3 regions of the Kitasatospora sp. NPDC097605 genome follow, and region 2 is predicted to be linked to each of the others. Evidence: riboswitches for the same ligand, from Rfam matches in the RefSeq annotation. Region 2 holds a riboswitch; each other region holds the start of a gene.
What was found. Region 2 has a riboswitch for cobalamin ahead of ABTX81_RS22265 (cobalamin biosynthesis protein). Riboswitches for the same ligand answer to the same signal wherever they lie in the genome.
Positions count from the first base shown of each region.

Region 1: another riboswitch for cobalamin. It lies ahead of nicT (Nickel transporter NicT); the one in region 2 lies ahead of ABTX81_RS22265 (cobalamin biosynthesis protein).
Region 3: another riboswitch for cobalamin. It lies ahead of ABTX81_RS25710 (FecCD family ABC transporter permease); the one in region 2 lies ahead of ABTX81_RS22265 (cobalamin biosynthesis protein).

Region 1 is NZ_JBEOSF010000064.1:8,442-11,707, reverse strand. It holds gene ABTX81_RS38505 (M24 family metallopeptidase) at 1-609, opposite strand, end outside; gene nicT (Nickel transporter NicT) at 690-1,790, opposite strand; cobalamin riboswitch at 1,821-2,027, opposite strand; gene ABTX81_RS38495 (Fpg/Nei family DNA glycosylase) at 2,215-3,051, opposite strand; gene ABTX81_RS38490 (AAA family ATPase) at 3,136-3,266, opposite strand, start outside.
Region 2 is NZ_JBEOSF010000019.1:83,603-86,868, forward strand. It holds gene ABTX81_RS22260 (cobyric acid synthase) at 1-593, opposite strand, end outside; gene ABTX81_RS22265 (cobalamin biosynthesis protein) at 590-1,576, opposite strand; cobalamin riboswitch at 1,627-1,788, opposite strand; gene ABTX81_RS22270 (alpha/beta hydrolase family protein) at 1,999-3,114, shown strand.
Region 3 is NZ_JBEOSF010000025.1:32,081-35,346, reverse strand. It holds gene ABTX81_RS25715 (ABC transporter ATP-binding protein) at 1-620, opposite strand, end outside; gene ABTX81_RS25710 (FecCD family ABC transporter permease) at 659-1,747, opposite strand; cobalamin riboswitch at 1,844-1,981, opposite strand; gene sodN (superoxide dismutase, Ni) at 2,073-2,468, opposite strand; gene sodX (nickel-type superoxide dismutase maturation protease) at 2,666-3,124, shown strand; gene ABTX81_RS25695 (CGNR zinc finger domain-containing protein) at 3,129-3,266, opposite strand, start outside.

The DNA of each region.
Region 1 (3,266 bases), on a different contig from region 2:
GCCGGAATGGCTGCCGGTGCCGACCGAGACCGGGAAGGCCGCCCGGTCCGCGCCGTGGTCGATCATCCGGCGCTCCAGCTCCATCGCCAGGTGCCGTTCGGTGCGCCCGACCAGGATCGACTCCAGCAGCTCGCCGAGCGCCTGGTCGGCGATCTCGGCGGCGATCCGCAGGTCGGCGATCTCGTGCTCGTCCTTGACCACCCGCAGCCGCTCGACCGCCTGGCCGACGTCGGTCAGCCGCACCCCCTCCGCCAGCCCGGCCACCGCCCGGTGCCGGGTGACGGTCAGGTCGTGCTCCTCCACCGCGAGCCCGGCCACCCCCAGCCGCGCCGCGGCGGCCGCCGCGGCCAGCGCGGTGTCCGTCCCGGCCGCCACCGGCACCCGGGTGACCTCGGGAACGATCAGGTGCTCACCGGTGTCGTCCGGCGGCAGGTCGTCCGGCAGCGCGAGCAGCGCCCGGTCCCGGGTCAGCAGCAGCGTCGCCCCGCACGGCGGGCACCCGGTGAGGTACCGCACGTTCGCCGCCCGGGTGACCAGCGCCGCGTCGGCCCCGGACGCACCGCAGTGCTCCCGCAACCGCTCCCGGCGGCCCGCGTACGCATCAGCCATGCGTCGAGCCTACGAACCCGGCCACCGATCCGCCCGCCGAACGCCCCCACCCGGGCCGCCGCGACGGCCCGCCCCGGCCGCTACTCCGCGCCCGCGGCGGGATTCGGGGCCCACTTCCGCTCCACCCCGGCCAGCCGCCAGTAGGCGATGGCGGCGGCCCAGACGACCACGAACAGGCCGACGATCGCGTAGCCGACGTTGTCCAGCGAGATGTCCGCGATCCAGCCGGTCACCGGGTCGGTCAGGTCGAGCTTCTCGTGCAGGACGCCGACCAGTTCGATGGTGCCGATGACGAAGGCGACCGCGATGGACAGGCCGGTGATGGTCAGGTTGTAGTAGACCTTGCGCACCGGGTTGGAGAAGGCCCACTGGTAGGCGAAGTTCATGAAGGTGCCGTCCAGGGTGTCGAACAGGCTCATCCCGGCCGCGAACAGCAGCGGCAGGCAGACGATCGCGTACCAGGGCAGGCCGGAGGCCGCGCCGGAGCCGGCCATCACCATCAGGGTGACCTCGGTCGCGGTGTCGAAGCCCAGGCCCAGCACCATGCCGACCGGGAACATCTGGCCGGGGCGGGTGATCGAGCGGGTCGCGCGGTTCAGCACCCGCGCCAGCAGGCCGCGGGCGTTCAGGTGCGCCTCCAGCTCGGCCTCGTCGAACTTCCCGGCCCTCATCGAACGGAAGACCTTGAGGATGCCGAACAGCGCGGCCAGGTTGAGCGCGCCGATCAGGTAGAGGAAGACGCCGGAGGCCGAGGTGCCGACCATGCCCAGCCACTGGTGGGTGGTCGACTCGTCGTCCATCAGGGTGTTGGCCAGCTGGGCGCCGCCCGCCACGAGGGCGGCCATCATCACCACCATCGAGGAGTGGCCGAGGGCGAACCAGAAGCCCACCGAGACCGGGCGCTTGCCGTCCGCCATCAGCTTGCGGGTGGTGTTGTCGATCACCGCGATGTGGTCGGCGTCGAAGGCGTGCCGCATGCCGAGGGTGTACGCGGTGATGCCCAGGCCCACTCCGAAGACCTGGGTGCCCACCTCGTACTCCTCCGGTGCGACCAGGAAGATCAGCGTGCCGAACGCCACCACGTGCATGGCGAGGATCACGCCCATCAGCCCGGCGGTGCGCAGGGTGTCCTCGCGGCGCCAGCGGAAGGCGGGCAGGGCGGCGGTTTCGGGCAGGGTCATGCGGATCACGCTCCAGCACCTCGTGGAATGACTTCGTGAGATGCCGCGGCCGGTCTCCTGGCTGACGGGGCTTCCGTACCCGCCTTCCCAAGCGCGCGAGGCGCCCAGTGGCGTCATGGGTACGGACACTCTCCCCCGATCACAGTGGCGAGGGCCGCTCCGGACTGGGACCCCTGAGGGTCCGTCACCGGTCTTCCCGAGCACCACGGCGGGAACACCGTAGGGTCCCCGGACGGACCCGTGCAAGGCCTCGCACCCGCCCGGTGTCCAGCGTCACAACTCCCCCGCCTGCGCGAACGCTTCATGCAGGCGCTCCGATCGGCGAACGCCTTCGCCACCGAGGGATCCGCCCGGTCGGTTTCCCTTTGCCAGGGTCGCGCTCTGCCGGTCCCGCACCTGCGAAGCGTACGGACCCGCGCTCCGTCTACCGCGCGGCGGTCGCTCGCGCGGGCTGGCAGGTGGGGCACCAGAAGAGGTTGCGCGAGGCGTGTTCCTCGGTGCGGACGTCGGTGGCGCAGACCAGGCACGGCTGGCCGGCGCGGCGGTAGACGTAGACCTCGCCGCCGTGGTCGTCGACGCGCGGGGGGCGGTTCATCGCCTCGGGGGTGTGCTCGGGGCGGACGGTGTCGATGCGGCCGGCGCCGACGCCCTCGCGCATCAGGGCGACCAGGTCGGCCCAGATCGCGTCCCACTCGGCGCGGCGCAGGTCGCGGCCGGGCAGCTGCGGGTCGATGCCGTGCCGGAACAGCACCTCGGCGCGGTAGACGTTGCCGACCCCGGCCAGCACCTTCTGGTCCATCAGCAGGGCGGCGATCGTCGTACGGCTGCCCGTTATCCGCCGCCAGGCGCCGTCCGGGTCGGCGTCGGCGCGCAGCGGGTCCGGACCGAGGCGGGCGGCGACGGCGGCCTTCTCGGCGCCGGTGATCAGCGCACAGGTGTTGGGACCGCGCAGGTCCGCGACGTGCTCGTCGTTCTCCAGGCGCAGCCGGACCAGGCCGACCGGCGCGGGCACCGGGCCGTCGCCGATCTCGCCGAAGGTGAAGCCGCCGTACAGGCCGAGGTGGACGTGTACCCAGGCGTCCTCGCCGAAGCCGAGGAAGAGGTGCTTGCCGGTGGCCTCGGCCGCGACCAGCTCCCGTCCGTCGATCAGCTTGGCGCCGTCCGCGAAGCGGCCCTGCGGGCTGCTGGCACGGACCGGCCGGCCGCCGAAGGCACGGTGGTTCTCGGCGGCGAGGCGGTGGATGATGTGGCCTTCCGGCACGGGCGCGGCTCCCCCCGGTGGTTCGTTCAGGACCCGTCCATCATCGCAGCCGGCACCGACAGTCCGGCCCCGCCGCCGGGGGCCTCAGCGGACCGGGATGCCCATCAGCCGGGCCAGGATCACCCGGTCGAGTTCGGCGGCCGTGGCGGCCACGTCGAGGTGGGAGTTGTCGATGATCGGCAGCCCGGAGTTGTACCAGCCGGCCATCCGGCCGT
Region 2 (3,266 bases):
AACTTGTTGACGAACCAGCCCGCCACATGCCGCTGGTCCTCCGCCGACAGCAGCGCCAGCGTCCCGTACATCGCCGCGAACACCCCGCCCCGGTCGATGTCGCCGACCACCACCACCGGCAGCCCGGCGGCGGTGGCCAGGCCCATGTTGGCGATGTCGCGGTCGCGCAGGTTGATCTCGGCGGGCGATCCCGCGCCCTCGCAGACCACCACGTCGAAGCGCCGGCGCAGGTCCGCCAGGCACTCCAGGGCGCGTTCCAGCAGCACCGGCTTGCGTTCGCGGTAGTCCAGCGCGCCGACCTCGGCGACCGGCCGGCCCAGCAGCACCACCTGGCTGCGGCCGTCGGCGCCGGGCTTGAGCAGCACCGGGTTCATCGCCGCCTCCGGCTCCACCCGGGCCGCCTGCGCCTGCATCGCCTGCGCGCGGCCGATCTCGGCGCCGTCGGCGGTGACGAAGGAGTTCAGCGACATGTTCTGCGCTTTGAACGGCGCGACCGCGACACCCTGCCGGGCCAGCCAGCGGCAGATGCCCGCGGTGACCACGCTCTTGCCCGCGTCCGAGGTCGTCCCGGCGACCAGCAACGCCCTGCTCATGACCCACTCCTCCGCATCCCGCCCAGGGCCGCCCGGAGCAGCAGGTGCCCGGCGACCGTCGTACCCAGGGCCAGCGCGCCCACCCGCCGGGAGAGCACGCAGGCCCGTTCGATGTCGTCCACCCCGACCGGCCGCAGCTCCCCGCCCAGCACGGGACGGTCCTCCACCCGCGCGCCGTACCGCAGCGTCCCACCGAGCCGCACGCCCACCGCACCGGCGAAGGCCGACTCGGCCTGACCGGCGTTCGGGCTGGGGTGCGCCGAGCCGTCGCGCCGCCAGACCCGCCAGGCGGTGCGCGGTTCGGGGGCGGCGGCGACCGCCAGCAGCGCGGTCAGCCGCGCGCCCGGCCAGCCGGCCACGTCGTCCAGCCGCGCCGAGGCCCAGCCGAACCGGGCGTAGCGGGGCGAGCGGTGACCGACCATCGCGTCCAGGGTGTTCACCGCGCGGAACGCCAGCAGGCCCGGCGTGCCCGCGAGACCGCCCCAGACCAGGGCGTTGACCACGGCGTCGGCGGTGTTCTCGGCCACCGACTCGACGACCGCGCGGGCCAGCTGCTGCTCGTCCAGGGCGCTCGGGTCGCGTCCGCACAGGTGCGGCAGCCGCTCCCGTGCCGCCGTCAGGTCGCCGGCCGCCAGCGCGCGGCCGACGGTGCGGGCCTCCCGGGTCAGCGAGGTGCCGCCGAGCACCGTCCAGGTCGCGGCGGCGGCCAGGGCGGCCCGGCCGAGCGGACGGCGGGTCAGCAGCCGGTCGGCGGCGAGCGCGCCGGCCGCGACGGTGCCCACGGTCAGGGCGGTGAAGGCGGTGCCGGCGGCGCGGTGGTCGCGCCAGAGCAGGCGCTCCAGCCGGCCGGCGGCGGAGCCGAAGCCGGCCACCGGGTGGCCGCGGCGCGGGTCGGCGAACCGGGCGTCGGCCAGGTACCCGACGAGGGCGCCCGCGGCGAAGGCGGCGGCCCGGATCGGCGGGCGCACGGCAGGGCGCAGCATCGTGCGTGTCCTCACTCAGGGTCCGCGCCCTGGATCGACGTACCGGGGGCGAGAGTCTCCTGGCTTCCGGGTCGAACGCACACCCCGGGCCTTCCAGCGGCTTCTGACGGCCCGCCGTGGCGTGTTCCGGTCGTGCTCCCCGGTGACAGTGGCGGGACCGCGCCGGACTCGCACCGGCTTCCTCTGCATGCCTCCGTATTGGCTGAAGGATCCCATCACGGGCCCGAACCGGGAGTCAACCGAGGTCCTGGAGGGTGTTGGTCACACGCCGGGCCGCCCCGCCGCGCCCATGTGATTTTCCTCCCGGAACTACCCGGACGGCCGTGTCCTACTGGCTTCCCCCCGCCCGCGCGAGTGGACTGAGGGGTGGGTCCGGGCAGCGAGCCGGACACCGGGCAGACACCGAGCACCGGGGAGCGAGTATGCGTTGGGGAATCGCGGCCACCGTGGCGGCCGCCGCCGTCGGCACCGGGGCCGCCGTGCTGGTGATCGGCCGCCGGGCGTCCGAACGGATGGTCCGCCCGGCCGGGAGGGACCGCGTCCGGACCGGCCCGGTGATCGTCCGCGGCCTCGGTGCCGGGCGGGTCACCTTCACCCGCACCCCGGTCAGCGAGCGCCCGGGCCGCTGGGCCGTCGAGTGGGGCGAGGACGGCCACGCCGTCGTCGGGGAGGTCCTGGAGCGCGACGAGCGGGACGTCACCCGCCGGCTGGTCCGGGCCGACGCCGGCACCCTCACCCCCGGCACCGAGGTCCGCTTCACCCCGCGCGTCCACCTCGGCGACCCGGGCCGGGCGCTCGGCCTGCCGTTCGCCGAGACCGCCGTCGAGGGCGAGCTGGGCGCGCTGCCCGCCTGGCGGCTGGACGGCAAGCGCGGCACCTGGGTGGTCCTGGTGCACGGCCCCGACGCCGACCGGGCGCAGAGCCTGCCGGTGCTGCCCGAGCTGCGGCGCCTCGGCCTGCCCGCGCTCGTCGTCACCTACCGCGGCGACGCCGGCGCCCCCGCCTCCCCGGACGGCCTCGGCCACTTCGGCGAGACGGAGTGGCGCGACGTCGAGGCGGCGGTGCGGACCGCGCTGGACGCCGGCGCGGGCCGGGTCGTGCTCTACGGCTGGTCGCTCGGCGCCACGATGGCCCTGCACACCGCCGCCCGCTCGGACCTCGCCCCCGCGATCAGCAGCCTGGTGCTGGACTCGCCGGTGCTGGACTGGCCGGCCACCGCCCGCCGGGACGCCGCCCGGGCCGGCTTCCGGGGCGCGGCCGCCGAACTCGGCGCGCTCGCCGCCGAGGGCCGCACCGGCGTGGATCTGGCCGACTTCGCCCGCCTCGCCGAGGGCGCCGACCTGCGGGTGCCCACCCTGGTGCTGCACGGCCCCGACGACCCGGTGGCCCCGTTCGCCGCCGCCGAGCGGCTCGCCCACGGCCGCCCGGACGTCGTCAACCTCCAGGCCTTCCCCGGGGGTGATCACGCGGCCCTCTGGAACACCGATCCGGACCGCTACGCGGAGACCCTGCGCCGCTGGCTCACGCCGTTCTGCTGACCCCCTCAGCCCCCCCTGGGTCCGGAATCCCGGGGCGCACCCGTTCCAAGTGGCATGAACCCGCCACAAAGATCAAGCCAGTCGGTTTGGCCTCTGTTGCCCGATCTTGTCGAGCCCCCGCGCCCCCCTCCCGCCCCGCGCGGAGAACCGGA
Region 3 (3,266 bases), on a different contig from region 2:
TACAGCAGATCGCAGTGCCCGGCGGCCAGGTTGAGGTCGTGCAGCGCGGTGAGCACTGTCGGCCCGGCCTCCCGGACCAGCGCCAGCACCTCCAACTGGTGGGCGATGTCCAGGTGGTTGGTCGGCTCGTCGAGGACCAGCACCTTGGGCTCCTGGACCAGCGCCCGGGCGATCAGCACCCGCTGCTTCTCGCCGCCGGAGAGGCTCAGGAAGCCCCGGGCGGCCAGGTGCGCGGCGCCGACCCGGCGCAGGGCCCCGGCGCAGCGGTCCTCGTCACCGGCCGACGGGCCGGCCAGGGCGCCGCGCCGGTGCGGCAGCCGGCCCATGCCGACCACCTCGGCCACGGTGAAGTCGAACTCGGCGGAGTGCTCCTGGGGCAGCGCCGCCACCCGCCGGGCGGCCTCGCGCGGGGCGAGCGCGTGCAGGTCGTCGCCGCCCAGCAGGACGGCGCCGGCGGCCGGCCGCAGCGCCCGGTAGACGCAGCGCAGCAGGGTGGACTTGCCGCTGCCGTTCGGGCCGATCAGGCCGACCACCTGGCCGGCGGCGGCGGTCAGCGTGATGTCGTGGACCAGCCGGACGCCGGCCAGGTCGACCGAGACCCGGTCGACGGCGAGGTCCAGCGCGGGGACGGAGCCGGCGGGGGCGGCGGCGGGGGCGGTCACCGGCCACCGCCGAAGGAGTAGCCGCGACGGCGCATCAGCAGCAGGAAGCAGGGCACCCCGACGGCCGCGGTGACCACGCCGACCGGCAGTTCGGCGGGCGCCAGCAGGGTGCGGGAGACGATGTCCACCCAGACCAGCAGCAGCGCCCCGGCGAGCGGCGCGACCAGCAGCACCCGGCGGTGGCCGGCACCGACCAGCATCCGCACCAGGTGCGGCACCATCAGCCCGACGAAGCCGATCGCCCCGCTGACCGCGACCACGGTGCCGGTGACGGCCGCGGTGACCACGAACAGCTCGCGGCGCAGCCGGTCCGGGTCCACGCCGAGCGAGGCGGCCGTCTCGTCGCCCATGGCCAGCGCGTCCAGCCGCCCGGCGGCGCAGGCCAGGTACGCCAGACCGGCCAGTACGGTGACGGCGGCGATCGGCACCGAGCCCCAGGTGGCACCGCCGAGGCTGCCGAGCAGCCACATCATGGCGGAGCGGGCGGCCTCGCCGCGGGCGGCGGCGAAGACCATCAGCGCCGTCAGCGCGGAGAAGCCGTAGGACATCGCGGTGCCGGTGAGCACCAGCCGCAGCGGGGTGAGCCCGTGGGCGGTCCTGGCCGTCAGGTAGACCAGCACCATGGCGAGCAGGGCGGCGGCGAAGGCGGAGACCGAGATCGCCCAGACGCCGAGCGAGGCGAAGGCGCCCAGCATCAGCACCGCGTTGGCGCCGACCGAGGCGCCGGAGGAGATGCCGAGCACGAACGGGTCGGCGAGCGCGTTGCGGACCATCGCCTGGACGGCGACCCCGGTGGCGGCCAGTCCGGCGCCGACCACGGCGGCCAGCACGGCGCGCGGCAGCCGGATCTCCCAGACGATCGCGTAGGCGGCGGCCTCGTCGGCCTCCAGCCGACCGCCCGTCAGCCCGGCGCGCAGCAGTCGCAGGACCTGGCCCCAGCCGAGTCCGGAGGAGCCCACGGCGACGGCGCAGACCAGGGAGACGAGCAGCGCCGCGGCGAGGGCGGCGGCCAGCGGTACGGCGGGTGTTCGGCGCGGGCCCGGCGGGGCCGCGGCGGTGGCCGGTGCGGTCGCGGTGCTGCTCACTGGTGCGCGCCTTGCCTCGGGCCGCGGACGGCGCGGGGCGGCGCGCCCGGGCGCGGGTGTGCCGGGGCGCCATCCCCTCGCAGTCCACGGCGAGTTGTCGGGAGGTCGGCGTCCTCGGGCGATCGGGCTCACGGGCACGGGGCACCGTTTACCGTTGCGGGTCAGCGCCGGATTCGCACCGGCTTCCCCCTCTGGACGCCTTGGCAGCATAACAAGCGCACAGGCCAGGCAACCCTTACTGAGCCGACTGTGGTGACGGACACACGCGAGCGCCCCCGTCCGCGCGGGTGCGGACGGGGGCGCTCGACAGGGAAATGAGCGGGGATCAGCCCTGCTTGGTCTCCCAGAAGATCTTGTCGACCTCGGCGATGAGGTCGAGCAGCGCCTGGCCGGTGGCCGGGTCGGTGGACGCCTTGGCGGCCGAGGCGGCCTTCAGGGTGTCGTTGATGAGCTGGTGCAGCTGCGGGTACTTCTCGAAGTGCGGGGCCTTGAAGTAGTCGCTCCACAGCACCGAGATGTGGTGCTTGACGGCCTCGGCGCGCTGCTCCTTGATGATGACGGCGCGGGCGCGGAAGTGCGCGTCCTCGTTGGCCTGGTACTTCTCCTGGGTGGCCTTCACCGACTCGGCCTCGATGCGGGCCTGGGCCGGGTCGTAGACACCGCAGGGCAGGTCACAGTGGGCGTGGGCGGTGGCGCGCGGTGCAAACAGACGAGAGAGCATGGGGAGTCCTTCCTTGGATCGTCTTCCCGGGCCCGAGATTACCCTTCAGCCCCTGCGGTTTCTCGGTCGGGCGGCGGGCCTAGGGCAAAAGGCGGAGCAGGAACCGGTCGATTCCGGACATCGGCGCCGCGCGGCCCGTGCGGCAGACTGGTGTGCGACAGCGGGTCGCGGAGGGACGCGGGCCGGGAGGAGGAGTCGTGGCACGCAGCGCGGAACCGGAGGACGGCCCCCCGGCGGGCGGCGCGCCGTTCGGGCTGATCGACGTGGCGGGGGACTCGATGGTGCCGACCCTGCGGGACGGCGACCAGCTGCTGGTGCGGTACGGCGCGCGGATCCGGCCCGGCGCGGTGGTGGTCTTCCGCCACCCGTTCCAGCAGAACCTGCTGGTCGTCAAACGGGCCGACGGGCGGCGGCCCAAGGGCTGGTGGCTGCTCTCCGACAACCGGCCGGTGGACAGCGACAGCCGCAGCTACGGCGCGGTGCCGGACGAGCTGGTGCTCGGCCGGGTGCTGCTGCGGCTGCGCCCGCGCCCGGCCTGGCTGGCGCCGGGCCGCCGGCTGGAGCGGCTGCTGCTCTCCGGTCCGCTGGCCCGGGTGCCCGGACTGGCCCGCAGGCTCGGCGTCTGGGTCCGCCCGGAGGAGCTCGCGAACCCCTGACCGGTTACCGGTTCTCCGCGCCGCCGGCCGCCGCGGCCGCCTCCAGTCGCTTGCGGGCGCGGTAGGCGGCGACGTTGGCGCGGGTCGCGCAGCGGTCCGAGCAGTACCTGCGGGAGCGGTTGGTGGAGGTGTCCAGGTAGGC